DNA from 3 places in the Xenorhabdus ishibashii genome. Region 1 is predicted to be linked to each of the others. Evidence: predicted binding sites of a transcription regulator. Region 1 holds the regulator's gene; each other region holds the start of a gene.
The links. Region 1 encodes Fur, which represses iron uptake genes when iron is present. Its sites were predicted from a motif close to ATAATAATGAGAACNACTATCAA; they were not measured.

Region 1 (5,766 bases):
CGTCGGTTTGCCCCTGCCCTATTTCAAACAGCGGCAAACAGGACAAATTATTGCCAGAGTCAGGGAGATGGCGCAGATCCGCCAATTTTTGACCGGTTCTACCCTGATGCTGTTGCTTGACCTGATTTTCATTGTTCTGTTTCTGGGTGTGATGTTCCATTATTCCTCCCTGTTAACCTGGATCGTAATCAGTTCGCTGGTTCTCTATTTCTTGCTCTGGATCGCCGTCGGGCCAATCATTCGACGCAAGGTAGAAAAAGAGTATGAAGCTGATGCTAATGCCACCAGCTTTCTGACAGAAGCTGTCACGGGTATTGAAACCATTAAAACTACTGCGACAGAAAAACGCTTTCTGCACCAGTGGCAAAAGGTGCTCAGCCAGCAGTTAATCCGGCGTTTCACGGCGCAAAAAAGTGGGCTTGCCGCCGGACAAGGCATTGAACTGATCCAAAAAGTAGTTGCTGCTCTGCTGCTATGGTGGGGAGTTCGGGGTGTACTTGATGGGGATTTATCCCCTGGTGAATTAATTGCCTTTAATATGTTGGCGGGGCATGTTACCCAACCCATCCTAAGATTGGCACAAGTCTGGCAAGATTTTCAGCATACGCTGATCGCCCTGCGTCGGGTGGGCGATATTCTTGATGAACCTATGGAAAGTAGTAAACAGGGGCTGGTATCAGCTCCTGAACTGGCAGGCCAGATTGAATTCCGCAATATACGCTTCCGCTATCATACTGATACGCCAGAAGTGCTGGCAAATTTGTCACTGAACATTAAGGCCGGAGAATTTATTGGCATTACCGGACCATCGGGTTCCGGCAAAAGTACATTAACCCGCCTGTTACAACGCCTATATGTGCCACAACACGGTCAGGTTTTGGTGGATGGCATGGATTTAGCGATTGCCGACCCAGTATCACTGCGCCGTAATATGAGCGTAGTCTTGCAGGAGAGCATTCTGTTTTCCGGCAGCATTGCGGACAATATCCGCCTGTGCAAGCCCAATGCCAGTGATGAAGAGGTCTATCGGGCTGCAACCTTGGCGGGGGCGGTTGATTTTATCAATGCATTTCCACATAAATTTGACCATTATGTTGGCGAAAAAGGGGGTAACCTTTCTGGTGGACAGCGGCAACGTATCGCATTGGCAAGGGCATTGCTCAATGATCCCAAGATTCTGATCCTTGATGAAGCGACCTCCGCACTGGATTATGAGTCAGAAGCCGCCATCATGAGCAATATGGATGAAATATGCCGAAACCGAACCGTGATCAGCATTGCTCATCGGTTAAATACCCTCCGCCATGCCGATAAGATTTTCGTTTTAGATCTGGGGAGTATCACTGAATCAGGTTCACATGATGCTCTGGTACAGCAAAATGGCTTATATGCACAACTTTGGTATCAACAAACGAAGTGATGACTAAAAAAGAAACTTATCTTATTCACAAACAGCAGCCCGATATCATTCTGGTTAGGAGTATCGATAAAAATATCATCACTGACATTGTACACAGAAAAATTACCTCAAAAGGGGACTTCCACCGACAAAAAGCGGAAAGGGAAACTAGTAGCGACACGCGTCCAGCTAAGGTATTATTGCCCGCTATATTATTGGTACACGCCCATTATCAATTGAATTTATGGCAAAAGAACAAACTGATCGCACCACACTGGATTTGTTCGCAGATGAACGCAGGCCTGGGCGACCTAAGACAAACCCGCTGTCCAGAGATGAACAGCTTAGAATCAATAAACGCAACCAGTTGCGGCGAGATAAAGTCAAAGGACTGCGGCGAGTGGAACTCAAGCTCAATGAAGATGCCGTCGATGCACTAAACCATCTGGCAAAACAGCGCAACATTAGCCGCAGTGAATTGATTGAACAAATGTTATTAGCTCAACTGACAGAAAAAAATCACCTTGCCGATTAACGGCTTTTATTAAACACAATGAAGCGCTATCACCACACAAATCTGACAGATTTGTCATGGATGTTTGGTCAAAATAACGCTTTTCATGTTACTGAAACTGACATTTTTCTAGCTGATTTCAGCGTGATGTGTATAGATTTAATACACTAATAAAACAAGAGGTTAACCCATTTTATGGCAATAATAGGTATATTCTTCGGTAGTGATACAGGCAACACAGAAAACATCGCCAAAATGATCCAAGAAAAATTGGGCGGTGCTGATGTTGCTGAAGTCCACGATATTGCCAAAAGCAGCAAAGAAGACATTGAAGCCTTCGATATCCTGCTGCTTGGCATCCCAACCTGGTATTACGGCGAAGCTCAGTGTGACTGGGATGATTTTTTCCCAACGCTGGAAGAGATCAACTTCGAAGGGAAACTGGTTGCTTTGTTCGGCTGTGGTGACCAGGAAGATTATGCAGAGTACTTCTGTGATGCTATGGGCACCATTCGCGATATTATTGAACCTCATGGTGCCATTATTGTAGGCCACTGGCCAACCGAAGGATATCACTTTGAAGCCTCTAAGGGCATGGCGGACGATAACCATTTTATTGGTCTGGCCATTGATGAAGATCGTCAACCAGAATTGACGGATGAGCGCGTTGAAGCCTGGGTACAACAGATCACGGCTGAAATGAGCCTGTCAGAAATTCTGGGTGCTTAATAAGAAGATAAAAGCCCTTTCAGGCAGGATTATTCTTGCATAATGTGTCATGATATCTGAATAGGCATGGTTTTCATTTTTAATATCCATGCCTATAATCAGCAACGTGAAACAGAATCATGATTCCCTCACGATACCCCCAAGTATCACAAGTTCACTTAACTCAAGTTACAGGACTGAATCCGCATGACCGACAACAATAAAGCATTGAAAAATGCTGGACTTAAAGTAACACTTCCACGACTGAAAATTCTGGAAGTGCTACAGGACCCAGAATGCCATCATGTCAGTGCGGAGGATCTCTACAAAAAGCTGATTGATATCGGTGAAGAGATTGGCCTCGCCACTGTCTATCGCGTGTTGAACCAGTTCGATGATGCCGGCATTGTCACGCGCCACAATTTTGAGGGCGGTAAATCGGTTTTTGAACTCACTCAGCAACATCACCATGACCATCTGATTTGTCTCGACTGCGGTAAGGTCATTGAATTTAGCGATGAGTTTATTGAAGAGCGTCAGAAAAATATTGCTGAGCGTTATGGAATCAAGCTCTCAAACCACAGTCTTTATTTATATGGTCACTGTGCTGCTGGTGACTGCCGCAAGGATAACGCACTGCATGATGAAAAAGCATGATAGGTAAACAAGCGCCAAATAAGGTAACTGAAATAATCCGCTTCTGGTGTTTGTTCGTCTGAATAAGCTACTGCCGATTAGAATTCCAACTAATCGGCAGATTACCTTATTAATCTATTGCTCTGATTTCCCCTCATTGCTCAAAAGCAGCCGTTAGAATTTAACTTCATCGATACGGCTAAAGCGTTTTCCATCAGTACTGACAGAGCGAATTTTCACATTGCCGCTGACATGAGGTCGCTGCCTGTCATTGTAATCCTGCCATGTTTTCCCATTATCCAATGAGTATTGGATAACCATTCCCGGTAATGCAATATTGGCTTCCAGTGTTCCAGAAACAATTCGGCCGCCCGGTACAGGCAAACGATATGAAATTTTGTCTTTATCCAGCTTAGCCAGCTCACGCTGCCCGATCAGATTAGCAAAGCGCTCCCAGTCATGTTGCAGGAGAGTTGTATCAACATAGTGTGTTATTCCGCCTTTATATTCTCTGCCTTGCTGGTAATTCTGCTCCCATCTGGCTTGATGCCATGCCCGTTCCGCCAGCGGCAGTAAACGCGGATAAATCATATATTCCATTTGATCATCGGTGCGCACGGTTTCACTCCATAATTGCCCCGATACACCATAAGCGCCCGGCCAGCGTTTATTGCTATGAGCATTAAAGTGATTGCCATCCCGATCCACCGAGGTTTCAGCATTTTGTGGCATATTGTTCGGAGCAAAGCTGAAAATTTTCGCTTCATCATTAAAGCGAGTTGCCCAATAATAGCCCCGCTCTTTCGGATGGACTTCATATGGCATATCCAGATAGACATAATCAGGGCTGGAAACAATGACCCGATAACCTTTATTCGCCCAGTCATTGACAGAATCATAACCTCCCCAATACAGGGTATCCCAGAAGTTCACCGTCACCTGTTTAGTCGCAAAATCTTTTGCCGATTTAGCCTGTTTCAGTCCATCCTGCCATACCTGCATGGTGCTGATACCGTGGGCATTAACGATTTTGCTGACTTCAATGGCAAAATAACTGGCAAGTTCATCTACATCTTTAATAACACCTTGCGCTATCATTTTCTGACAAGCCTGAGATTTTGCCCACGGCTTGTCTTCGATTTTTTGGTTGATAATCCCTTTGTCTGGCACAATTGTCCCATTTTTGTCCTGATATCCTGCCCCCAAACGGATATTTTTCGCCTCATCGCCACCAAAATGCCATGTATTTAACGGCAGACCCGCTTCTTTGTGCATGGCAACAATTTCGCTAATCACTTTATTGATAAATCGTTTTGCCGAATCCATGCACGGGTTAAGGTAACTGTGGCGATCATAGAACTGCACGGAGGTGGTATTCGAGGTATCTGTCTGATCAAGCAGGCGATATTCATTAGCTTCCTGCTCTTTGCCCTGCGCCATCAGTTTCTTATAGCGCGCTTCCATCGACATCACTGCGGCACGAGCGTGGGCGGGTATATCAATTTCTGGGATCACTTCTATCTGACGGGCTTTGGCATAGTTCAGAATATCAATGTAATCCTGACGGCTAAAATAGCCACTTCCCATATTGTTATTCTCTGGCCCTGATCCCAATTGCGGCAATAAGCACTGAGTCTCACTCAAATCATGGCAACGTTGACTGCCGATTTCAGTCAATTCCGGTAAATCAGGGATTTCTAAACGCCAACCTTCATCATCACTCAAATGGAAATGGAACTTGTTCAGTTTATAGCGGGACATTTGGTCAAGCAGACGCAAGACAGCTTCTTTGCTATGAAAATTTCGCCCAACATCAAGGAACACACCGCGATATTCAAACCGAGGTGCATCTTTTGCCGTCAGTGTCGCAATCTTTGGCATACCATTGGCAGGAAGTAAGGAAAACAGCGATTGTAGGCCATAGAATACACCAGATTGATCAAATGCGATGATTTGTGCCCCTTTGGTGGTAATCTCCAATAAATACGCACCTTTTATTCGCCAAGGCTTGGTAAATTGGTTTGCGTTGATTTGAGTTGCTATTCGGTAACCGTTATCCGTTAAATGAATATCACGGGCTTTAAAACGTTCCCTGATCACGTTAATAGTTTCGCCGCTCAACCCGCCCAACTCTAATTTCACGCCACGGGATAAATCCACATCCTGGGAATGAACGGAAAGCTCTCTCGGTGTCGGAATAATCTGCCCTCGCAGTTTATCTTCACTGATCGTTGCCACTTGTTGGTTTTTTGCAAAGCGGTTTTCAGGCGTCATCAGGGTATTGTTATCCGTTGTGGTTCGTTGCCACTGTTCGCCTTTCAGATCAGATAAAAATTCGCTGATGTTTTCAGTATCGGTATTTGCCAAGATTTTGGGCGTCGCATCACCAGAAGTTGCATACCAACGCGGCATAAAATCTGTACTGTAAATCTGCCAATATTCACCAATAATGGGTAACACGATCTCTTCATTGGCTTTGATGCCCGTAAATTGCTTCGTTGGCTCCAGT
Region 2 (5,766 bases), 350 kb from region 1:
AACTTTTTTGCTCAAAAAGTCGCTGTTATACCTAACCTGAATGTACGACCAGGAGAAGGAATATAACCCACATTAATTGGTTGTATATAATATCTGTCAAAAACATTATCCACAGTAAAATCTGCGATTATGTTTTTATTTATAACTAGTGAACTTCTAAAATCAACGATTGTTGCTGGTTTATAGTCAACTGGTGCTAACAATGGAGCAGAACCTCGTCCAACCTTAGCGGTCGGTATCGCTCTTTTATCAAAGTAAGATATTCTTCCACCAATAGACAGTTTGTTGTTAAGGAACCCTTGATTTATATCTAGTGAATAGCTTTTTTTAGGCGGAATATGGTTTGTCGCATAATCAGATGGAAGGTTTTCATTAACACATCCTTTTTCTTTCTTACAAAACTCAATATTTGTATAGTAATTTGCTGATGCTTTTACTGTAAAAGCCTTAATCTTATAGCTTGTCTCCAGTTCAATTCCTTCAAATTTTGCCTTATTGATATTATCAATATGCATTGAAAATTTATCCCATTGCCAGCTACGACTAATATAATTATCAATATTAGAGTTAAAATATCCGACACTCAATTTTAATTCATCATTTGCTATTAAATTTTCAAAGCCAAATGCAGACCCTATTTCAATATTTTTCATGGTTTCATGCTGTAGATTATTATCAGCTTTCATAAAAAATCCATTTGTCCCTTCAACTAGTGAAGGAAATCTTGGACTTTGAGAATAACGGCTATACAGCATTATTTGTTTTATTGGCCTATATTCAACTCCGAAACTATATCCATAAGCAGTTTCATCTTTAGGTATTGATGGGGTATCACCTTTATCTTTTAATGAATAGCCTTTATGTTCAAGAGAAGATAATAAATTAATTTTATTGGTTAATTCATACTGCCCATTAACAAAAATACGGTATTCTTGTCTTGTCCCTTCTCGCTGGTGAGGATGCTGAGACCAAAAACCTTTGGCTGGCCCTGTTTTTTCGGTAAGATAACTCCCTCCCAGAAGTACATTTGTTGGTTTATTATACATGTAAAGTTCTAAGTTATTAGAAAGGTTAATCCCCCATGTATCAGATTTCTTTTCATCACCTAATGTATTTTGGGATGTTTTAGGTCTGTCTTTTAAATCTAAATGCCATAGAGAAAAGTTCAGATCAATTAATGGGTTATTTGATTTCCAATTATAACCAAGTTTATATCTTGCTAAACGAACATAAGCATTTGGTCCTTGTGATACTGGGACCGTAGTTCCTTTATCTATAGTTGTTGTATCTGCAACATATGTTTCACCAAACGTACTGTCATATAGACTGTAAACAGCACTAACTCTGTGCTCATCATTAATCCATGCGCTGGTTTTTAATAAATAAGAACGTGTATTCTCTGATGTATTAGGTACTGCTGCACCTTTAGGATAAATGGTATAACCAGCATCTTGGATAGTTTCGGCTGTTACAGGGCAAGGAGCTATATCGTCATTATCATCATAATACTCATCCGGACATAAATACCCAGGCAACGTATAATTATCTGTACCAAATCCTTTTTTTCCTGAATGATAATTCCCTCTGATGCGTTTTGATACCCCAGCTAAAAACTCGAAATTTTCATCTGCATAAGCAACCACCACACTTCCTGTGTTGTTTTTTCCATTAAATATGTTTTCTTTTTTTGGAGATGGCTCGTCATTCCATGTGTAATTATTATAGTTTGAGTGGTTACTTAAAATACTACCTTTTAGGCGTATACCAAAGTTATCACCTGGAATTAATATATCAGCAGGAGATATTGTTTTCATATTTACAGTACCGCCTATCCCTGTAATACCAGAACCACCATAAAATCCTTTTTTTATATCTACTTCACCGATGAAGTCTGGATCAATATAAGTACGGTTAGATACCCCCTGATAGCCTCGATATAAGGCTGTTTGATTTATAGTATCATCCACACTAGTAGAAATTCTTCCTTGGCCTTGTAAACCTCGAATATTGACATCTATTGCTCCTGATGATCTAGATTCACCAGACAGGACTCCCGACGTACTTTTAAATATATCAGCAGGATTAATGATTATTTGTTTATTTAATTCCTGACTATCTAGTAATACTTCATTACTCTTCTTTAAGTCTAATGAAGAATAAACATACAGAGTATCGCTTGAATGATCGGTAGTTGATTCATTCGTAGCGAAAGAGTAAAGCGGGCTGACTGCAAAAAGCGTTATAAAAAAGTGTGGGTTATTCATAAAATTACTACATTTGTTGATAATAATAACTATTATCATTATGCATTAATAATGATCTTTGAACAACTTATCTTTAGGGAGGACGGGGCGAGGAGGAGGAGGAGGAGGAGGAGGAGGAGGAGGAGGAGGAGGAGGAAGTTGGTTTGATGGCAAGGCAAAAAAACAAACCCCATTAATTTTGAATGGAGTTTGTCGTTAGTTTAAGGCAACCAATTAATCGCCTTTGTGCCAGAAAAAATAGCGTATTGCTAGATTACAGCAGCTCAGCGATCATACTCTCAAGTTTGCCCTGATCTACTGCAAACTTACGGATACCTTCTGCCAGTTTTTCAGTTGCCATTGCATCCTGGTGGTGGTTCCAGTAGAACTCAGCTTCAGTCATTGGCGCTGGACGCTCTTTGATTTCGCCTTCATAACCCAGTTTACGCTCAACCTCGCCTTCTGTCTCAGACAACTCTTTCAGCAGTGCGGGAGAGATTGTCAGGCGGTCACAGCCAGCCAGCGCCAGAATTTCACCAGAGTTACGGAAACTTGCACCCATCACAACCGTGTTGTAGCCGTGCTCTTTGTAGTACTGATAAATTTCAGAAACAGAAATTACACCTGGATCTTCATGTGGTGCGAATTCTTTCTTGTCACCATTGGCTTTGTACCAGTCAAGGATACGGCCAACAAATGGAGAGATCAGATAGGCACCTGCTTCTGCACAAGCACGCGCTTGGGCAAAGGAGAACAGCAATGTCAGGTTACAGTTGATACCTTCTTTTTCCAGTTGTTCAGCAGCACGGATACCCTGCCATGTAGAAGCCAGTTTGATCAGAATGCGATCATTGCTGATGCCCGCTTCGTTATACAGTTTGATCAGGCGTTTTGCTTTCGCTACGCTGGCTTCGGTGTCATAAGACAGACGTGCATCAACTTCAGTAGAGATGCGGCCAGGGATCAATTTCAGAATTTCCAGACCAATATTGACAGCCAATTTATCGCCGGCATCAATAATTTGCTGTTCGCGGGAGTCGCTTTCACCACGTGCCCACTCAATAGCGTCATCAATCAGTTGGCGATATTCTGGAATTTGAGCGGCATTCAAAATCAGGGAAGGATTGGTAGTCGCATCTTGCGGCTGATACAGTTTCATCGCCGCGATATCCCCGGTATCTGCTACTACTGTTGTCAGTTTACGCAGGGAAGTCAGTTTATCGGTCATGTTTAATATCTCATCGTTATACGTAAAATCGTTGGCAATGTTGCCTCGCCATCTTGTGATAATAACATGACCAAGCTCGGCTGTAAGGTAGGAAAATCTTATCACTGAGATTCTCCCCTCTTCATTCTTTTTTGCTAAAGTGGGGAAGGTCTGGATTATTAGGAAAAAATAATGCTTATTACCATTTCACCTGCGAAAACACTCGATTATGCAAGTCCACTCGCAACAGAAAAGTTTAGCCAACCACGATTATTGGCAGGATCTCAACAGCTAATCGAGATTTGCCGGACGTTAACACCCGCGCAAATCGGCAGTTTGATGAGTATTAGCGATAAGTTGGCGGGACTAAATGCTGCTCGTTTTGCAGAATGGCAGCCCGATTTCACGCCAGAAAATGCCCGTCAGGCGATTTTGGCATTTAAAGGTGATGTTTATACCGGTATGCAGGCTGAAACGTTCTCTGCTGACGATTTTGATTTTGCCCAAACCCATTTAAGAATTCTATCTGGCCTGTATGGAGTTTTGCGTCCTCTCGATTTGATGCAGCCTTATCGTTTGGAAATGGGAGTTAAGCTGGAAAATCCCCGCGGTAAAGATCTGTATAAGTTTTGGGGCGATTGTATTACTGAAAACTTGAATGCTGCACTGGAACAACAAGGTGATGATGTTCTGGTCAATCTGGCATCAGATGAGTATTTCAAATCGGTGAATACTAAAAAGCTGGCAGCCAGAATTATCAAACCGGTTTTTCTGGATGAAAAAAATGGCAAATATAAGGTCATTAGTTTCTATGCTAAAAAAGCTCGTGGCTTGATGAGCCATTTTATCATTAAGAACCAACTGACCGATCCAGCTCGGCTAGTGGAGTTCAATCTGGAAGGATATGCTTTCGATGAACCCCTCTCTAAGGGAGATGAATTGGTGTTTAAGCGTTCTGAGCAGAATTAATTTTCGATGTCCCTCCACCCGTAAATGGGGGGAGGGATTAATACCGGATTATTTTGGTGCTCTTGCCATCAAAAATTCACGTAACGTTGAGAAATCAGCAGGCATAAAGTGGGATAATAAATCCAGATCTGCGCGCTCAGCTAACGCTTGTGGCAAGGATAATGGCTGGCCGAGTGTTGCTTCGACGCTTTCCTTAAATTTGGCTGGATGAGCAGTACCCAAGAATAAGCCATATTCCCCTTCTTGTAATTGATCACGCAAAACACGATAAGCGACGGCCGCATGTGGTTCGGAAATATAGCCTTTTGCCGCCAGTTCACGCATGGTGCTTTGAGTGATTTCATCATCCACAACCCCATTTGCTAGTTCACTCAGTGCCCAACTTTTGCGTTTGAACAATTCTTCAATGCGCGGCCAGTTATTAGGTTGGCTGACATCCATTGCATTGGAAAGTGTCGGAATGGTCTGATGTGGCAGCCACTCACCCTCCGCTAAATAACGAGGAACGGTGTCATTAACATTGGTTGCCGCGATAAAACGTTTTACCGACAATCCCAGCGATTTTGCCAGTAGCCCCGCGGTTAAATTACCAAAATTGCCACTTGGGACGGAAATAACTAATTGTTCGCGTTTTTCTGCTGGGATTTGCGCAACCGCTTCAAAGTAATAACAGATTTGAGCCAGCAGACGGCTGATATTGATTGAGTTAGCAGAATTGAGATGTAAAGCCTGTTTCAATTCTTCGTCATCAAAAGCTTGCTTGACCAATGCCTGACAAGCATCGAAATCTCCCTTGATAGCAACCGTATGGATATTGCCACCCAGAGTACAAAAAAGTTTTTCCTGCAATGAACTGATCTTGCCTTCGGGATAAAGGATCACAACCTGTACGTTATTCAATCCATAGAAAGCATGAGCGACTGCGGCGCCAGTATCACCGGATGTTGCAGTTAAAATAGTGACGGGCTTGTCTCCTGCAATCTGGGCAAGAATTTGTGCCATGAAACGGCCGCCAAAGTCTTTGAACGCCAGTGTCGGCCCGTGATAAAGCTCCAATGAAGCAATGTTATCTTCGACAATCGCTACAGGGGCAGGGAAAGCAAAAGCATTTTTTACGCGGGTTGCCAATTGCTCTGCGGAAATTTCATCGCCGATAAAAGCAGAGAGGATGCGTTGGCTACGGCTGACAAAATCTAATTTCAATAAGTCATCAATTTCATTACGGCTGAATTCTGGCAAATCCTGTGGAAAAAAGAGGCCTTGCTGTTTACCTAATCCTTGCTTTACCGCCTGTGAAAAACTGACCTGCTCGCGGTTGTCTTTTAAGTTATATAATTTCATGGTTAC
Region 3 (5,766 bases), 1.0 Mb from region 1:
AAATTTCAGTCACAATTTCCGGCGCATTCAAGATAGTATCGAGAACAGGGCAATTACTTTCGACAAAAGTAATAAAATTGCGGATCTCTTGTTCGGTATTATCGGCTTTGATATAAAATTTGGAGGTGATTTTTGAAAAGCCCATTTTGGCGTTTTTATTTCTACCGGTGAAGCCATCGGTATCCAGTTCTCCTTCCATTTTAACCTGAATATCGACCAAATTGATTTTATGCTTGCGGGCAAAACTTTTCGCCACAATGCACTGACATGCACCAAATGCAGAAAGTAACGCTTCCACTGGATTCATCGCCTCATCGGTTCCACCGAGGCTTTTGGGTTCGTCTACATGAAAGGTAAAATCTCGCGATGAGCATTTCATTTTGAGCTTGCCAACCGACTCAACTTTTGCAGTGAATAACTCTTTAGGCATATTACTATCCTCAGGTTATTAATATAGGGATACCGCATATCAGATAATAAAGAGATAATTATAATTAATCTATTTATTCTTTTACGGCAAGCTGATATGCCTTAGTGTCACATTTCTGCGTTTCCGGGCATTGCTTGCAGCCTCCGCTGAGGCAGGAGGAAGCATCTACCTCCTCCAGTTTACCCATTATGACAAGCTGCTTGAGCATGGCTTCCACCATTGGCAGCGGTGCTGAAAACTGGTGACTTAGTGATCTGGCATCAGTACGCCCGTTGAGGGCAACAGCATCTCTGATTTTCAGCAGGTTAATCATTTATGGCTCCTCATGGCTCCAGCTAGTGACAGCTATTGTTTGAGCATTCGCAACTGCGATCAGCGGTGTTGTTTAATGTCACAGTGACTCGGCTGCGTGCGCGGCGTAAGCCAATAACTATCAGAATGTTAAACAGGATCACGGCCAGAATGGTGATCAGGCTACTTTGTGGATGAGCTGAAAACGTTGTGATTTGATAAAACAGTGCTGACAGAGAATAAGCGACGTTTAATCCCCACAGAATCGAGAATGTCATCCAGCCACGGCTGGTTTCACGGGCAATGGCTCCCATCACGGAAACGCAGGGCACGTACAGCAGCACGAAAATCAGGTAACTGTAAGCGGAAATGGCTGAGCCAAATTTAGCGCTCATTGTTCCCATAGAACTGCGATCCATATTGCCATCGCCTTTGCTGGCTTCAATCGGGTTAGAAAGTGCACTCAAGGTGAAGGTTTCTTTCAGGCTATCCCACGTTTCGGCGACAGAATCTTTTAGTTGAGCCAGTAAATTAAATTCATCTGGATTGAATGACTCTTGGGTAATATTTTCTGCGGTATAGAGGGTATTTAGGGTTCCCACAACCACTTCTTTTGCCATCGCTCCAGTGATAAGCCCGACGGTTGCTTGCCAGTTATCGGCATGCACACCGATAGGTTGCAAGATAGGTGTGAGCACTTTACTGACGGAGGCCAGCGCCGATTGGTTGATATTATCAACAGTCTTACCGGAGAAGGAGAAACTGTTCAGGGCACCAATCAACATGCTCGCTGCGACAATCACTTTACCTGCACGTATGACAAAACCTTTCAGCCTCTGCCATGTCTGGAGCAGCAGGGTTTTGGCATGGGGAACGTGATAGACCGGCAGTTCCATAACAAATGGCGATGCTTCACCACGCATTAGTGTGAACTTGAGTAGCAGCCCTGTCAGGATGGCGATAACAATCCCCAGAATATACAGGGAGAAAACGATGCTCGCCCCACTTTTGCCGAAGAACGCAGCAGCAAAGACGGCAAAGATTGCCAGCCTTGCCCCGCAGGACATAAACGGTGCCATCATAATGGTAATCAAGCGTTCACGAGGGGCATCCAGTGTCCTTGAACCCATCACGGCAGGCACATTACAACCAAAGCCAACAATCAGGGGCACAAAGGATTTACCTGGCAACCCTATGGCTTGCATCAGCCTGTCCATAACAAATGCCGCCCGCGCCATGTAGCCGGAATCTTCCAGAAAGGAGAGGAACAGGTACATCATGCCAATTTGAGGAACCAGCGGCAGTACCGTGTTGATGCCCCCACCAATTCCCTGAGCAAGGAAAACCGTTAACCAATTCGGGAAGTGGAGAGTATGGCCGAGCCATTGCATTCCATCGATGAAAATGGCAGCGGAAGCACCGTCGAAGATAGGCTGTAAAGCTCCACCAATATTGATAGCCAGCACAAACATCAGGTACATGACAAACAGGAAGATAGGCAAACCTAACCAGCGGTTCAGGATAACGGTATCTAACGCTAAGGTCAGTTTGTTTGGTGTGGCTGCGCGGGTATCAATGACCTCCAGACAAATTTCACTGATGGTTTGATAGCGTGAGCCGGCAATGATGAGATCTGGCTCTTCAATTTGTTGTTTTTGCAAGCGTTCTTTGCTTTCAGCCAGTTGTACGTGAGTCAGGTCGGATACCTCACGGCTGTAAATATCTCCTTCCAAGACTTGCAAAGTCAGCCAGCGGCGCTGTTGTGGCGTGAATTTTTCTGTGATCTGGCTGGAAAGGTGAGAAATTTCCTGCAATAACGCATCAGGATAATTAACCTGTACAAGATGAGATTTTTGTGGGTAATTATCGATGGTTTTTTTGAGAGTATCTATTCCTGTGGCACGGGTTGAAACCAGCGGGATGACCGGACAGCCAAGGCGTTTCTCCAGTGCCGGAATATCAATATTGATGCGTTGATTCTGGGCGATATCCAACATGTTCAGTGCAATGATGCAGGGAACCCCCAGTTCAATCAATTGCAGTGAGAGATAAAGGTTACGTTCCAGATTAGAAGCATCAACAACATTGATCAGCATATCCGCTTCACCACTGAGAATATAGTGGCAGGCGATTTGCTCATCAATAGAAGTCTGCTCAGAAATGGTGGTAAGTGAATAAGTGCCAGGGAGGTCGACAAGTTCGACCTGATGGTTATCGGTAGTAAAGTGGCCGGTTTTGCGTTCTACAGTAACGCCAGCCCAGTTTCCCACTCGTTGATGGGAGCCTGTAAGCTGGTTAAAAAGCGTCGTTTTGCCGGCATTGGGATTACCAATCAGGCCTATAGTTAATTGTTTCATCATACTTTCTGCCAATCAGTAAAGCGAATTTCGTACCTTAGCTATACGTTCAGTACTCTGGTTCTATCGGGTTATAAAAAGTGTATGGAAGATGGTTATTCTGAACCAAATCGTCTTAGAGCTTTGTTAATTCAGATCTTCATGCAACATAAGAAATGCTAAGTCTTGTTTACGAAGGGTAAGGCTAACTCTGCGTGTTTCGATTTGTATTGGATCGCCCAATGGAGCGAAGCGAATGACCTGAAATGTTGAGCCAGGTAACATACCGAGTGACAATAATTTTTGTCGGTAAGCTGGGGTAATTTCTGGAGAAAATCCCAGAATTTTATACCTACGTTCTGGAATAAGAACCATATAAATCTCCGCTCTAACTGAAAAAATAAGTGATTATAAGAATTATTATCCTCAATAACGGGAGAACCACAAGAAAAAAGTATGGTAATTACTCTGAATTATAATTGCTAATGATAATAATACGCAACTGCGATGTCAGCTATTTATATTGGATAAGATGGGAATGAATTGATATTTATCAAATTAATGGTGGTTTTATTGAAAATAAGTCATTATCAAAATTATTTAATATTTGGAAAAATTCTTTATTGATAATCTATGTTAATGAATAGGACTTGTTGATTTTTATTTCATTAGTAATTTAACAAATTATTGGCTTGAATTAGCTTTTTGGAGGATAAATCAGTTCATTTAATGGGATGCAGTCATATAGCCACAAATACGCATTAATATCTGGCTTAACATGATAAAATCTGTTTACTCTCAGAATGAATAACCTGTTGGGTTGTAAATTCAAAATTTACTGCTGATATTTTCCTAAATGCACAATGCAGTGATAATAACCCCTATTGAGATCGTAAATATTATTTTTAATGGTAATATAATTATTTAAAGTGTGATTCATTTTATTTTGTCTAAAAAAATTAAAACAGATAAGATAATTAAGATAAAAATTCACATATTAAAATTAAATCAACTTATCACACAAACAGAACATATATCATATTGGCATAAAAAAAATACTCAATAATTCGAACCAATGATAAAGCAATATTCTTTGTGATAGAAACTATAACAGACTCGGTTTTTTAATAAAAACCGAGTCTACATTTACGTGATAATAAATCAGTTTGAACAGTAACTTTCTTTAACTATTTGACGAATTCTACCTGTTTCTGCACAGGTTTTATTCCTGAGCCTTCCACAGAGGCCTCTATTGTGTATATTCCAATTTGAGTTTGGTGCTTGTTAAGCCTAAGATACGGTGTAAAGAAAATCACACCATGACTATCGGTTAATGTATCACCACTCTCATCAGCATTGGTGTATACCTGAGGTTTGCCATCCTCTCCCAATACGGGGTTTCCCTGTGGATCGGTTACGCTCAATTTAATTCTCTTGTTAGATATTTCTTTAATATTATTATCTATATTTGTAACGTTGACTCTTATAGTATAAATCCCAGTCGCCGGTACTGGGCCTTTTGGATACGTTTTAATTTCCACATTGAGATCCGATGTGGAATCTAGCACCTGTTTTTCTTGCTGATTAACGTTAGACATAAACACCTCGCTGATCTTCATTAAAGTTTAAGGTTATTTCATCCTACGACTAAATCGCCAAACTATATTGCTTAAGTTAAATCTTTATAGCAATAAGCGGTAATCATATAGCAATGAATACACACTAAAATCGGGTTTAGCATAATAAAATCTCTCTATTCGTCGAGTGAGTGATGCGCTGGCGTGTAAATTCAAAGTTTACTGCTAATTCATCGGCGTTTTATTTAAGAGAGGAAATTACTTTGAAATAAGCGGCTATGCAGAAAACACTGTGTTTCAGAAAATGAAACAGACCCGGCTTTTTGCTGAACCTAAAAAGCCGAGCCTACATTTACATGATGATAAAATAACTGTCCTTAAGCAAAGTTAAAATTAAAGTTAGTTAAAATCTGCTTGTTGGCCGGTTTCTGAACAGCTCGAGATCGGTTCTACCTTTTCCTTTGTATCTATGGCAACACATACTTGAATGTTTTCTGCCACAGCACTCTTCACATGAACTTGCAACTTTCCAGGAGTCTTTTCGGCGTCCTCTATAGGTGCAAACGTCACGAGCTTGCCCGTTGACGACCAGTTAATAGGAACATAACCCAGCGTGCCTTTTAGCGCATTTTTAAAAAGTTTTCCATCAGGACCAGTTATCGTTGCAGTATATATATAATACTGCTGTCCATCCGCCTTAATTTTACCCACTGGCGGGTTTTGGCCGGTCCGTACGGGATTACTGATCTTTGGCCATGCGAAATGCATCGTCAAAGGTTGCGTTGTTCCTATGCCATCCACTGAAGCCGTTACTATAACGTCTTGAGCAGTATAACTGGTCAATGTTGTGGTAGCTTTACCACTTGGATTGGTTGTGCTACTTGGGGATATTTTTACCGCGCTTGGGTTATCAGTGTTATCAATCTTTGTATGCCAGTTAACTGTCTTATTATGCAACGGGTTACCCTCACTATCTGTAACGGTGACTGTCAGGTTATAAGTGCTATTTACCGCTATAGGGCCTGGTAAGTCCGATATTATTGGCGATATCTCTGCTGGTCCGAAATCTACCGTATACGTTGGTGATTGAACTGGCTTATGTTTCCCAAGCTGAAGTGAAACCACTACATCC

Region 2: a site for Fur is predicted at 2,281-2,303, ahead of Xish_RS11935 (TonB-dependent receptor domain-containing protein). Genes of this name have one in related genera too.
Region 3: a site for Fur is predicted at 3,462-3,484, ahead of feoA (ferrous iron transporter A). Genes of this name have one in related genera too.

What each region holds. Positions count from the first base shown of each region.
Region 1 covers NZ_NJAK01000001.1:2,852,310-2,858,075, reverse strand. Annotated here, with positions in the region: gene Xish_RS13615 (type I secretion system permease/ATPase) at 1-1,420, shown strand, start outside; gene ybfE (LexA regulated protein) at 1,644-1,934, shown strand; gene fldA (flavodoxin FldA) at 2,109-2,642, shown strand; gene fur (ferric iron uptake transcriptional regulator) at 2,829-3,278, shown strand; gene Xish_RS13595 (beta-N-acetylhexosaminidase) at 3,432-5,766, opposite strand, start outside.
Region 2 covers NZ_NJAK01000001.1:2,506,115-2,511,880, reverse strand. Annotated here, with positions in the region: gene Xish_RS11935 (TonB-dependent receptor domain-containing protein) at 12-2,264, opposite strand; gene tal (transaldolase) at 2,518-3,471, opposite strand; gene yaaA (peroxide stress protein YaaA) at 3,643-4,419, shown strand; gene thrC (threonine synthase) at 4,468-5,760, opposite strand; gene thrB (homoserine kinase) at 5,763-5,766, opposite strand, start outside.
Region 3 covers NZ_NJAK01000001.1:1,814,762-1,820,527, forward strand. Annotated here, with positions in the region: gene Xish_RS08650 (OsmC family protein) at 1-430, opposite strand, end outside; gene Xish_RS08655 (FeoC-like transcriptional regulator) at 504-743, opposite strand; gene feoB (Fe(2+) transporter permease subunit FeoB) at 766-3,078, opposite strand; gene feoA (ferrous iron transporter A) at 3,205-3,432, opposite strand; gene Xish_RS08670 (hypothetical protein) at 4,245-4,655, opposite strand; gene Xish_RS08675 (inverse autotransporter beta domain-containing protein) at 5,034-5,766, opposite strand, start outside.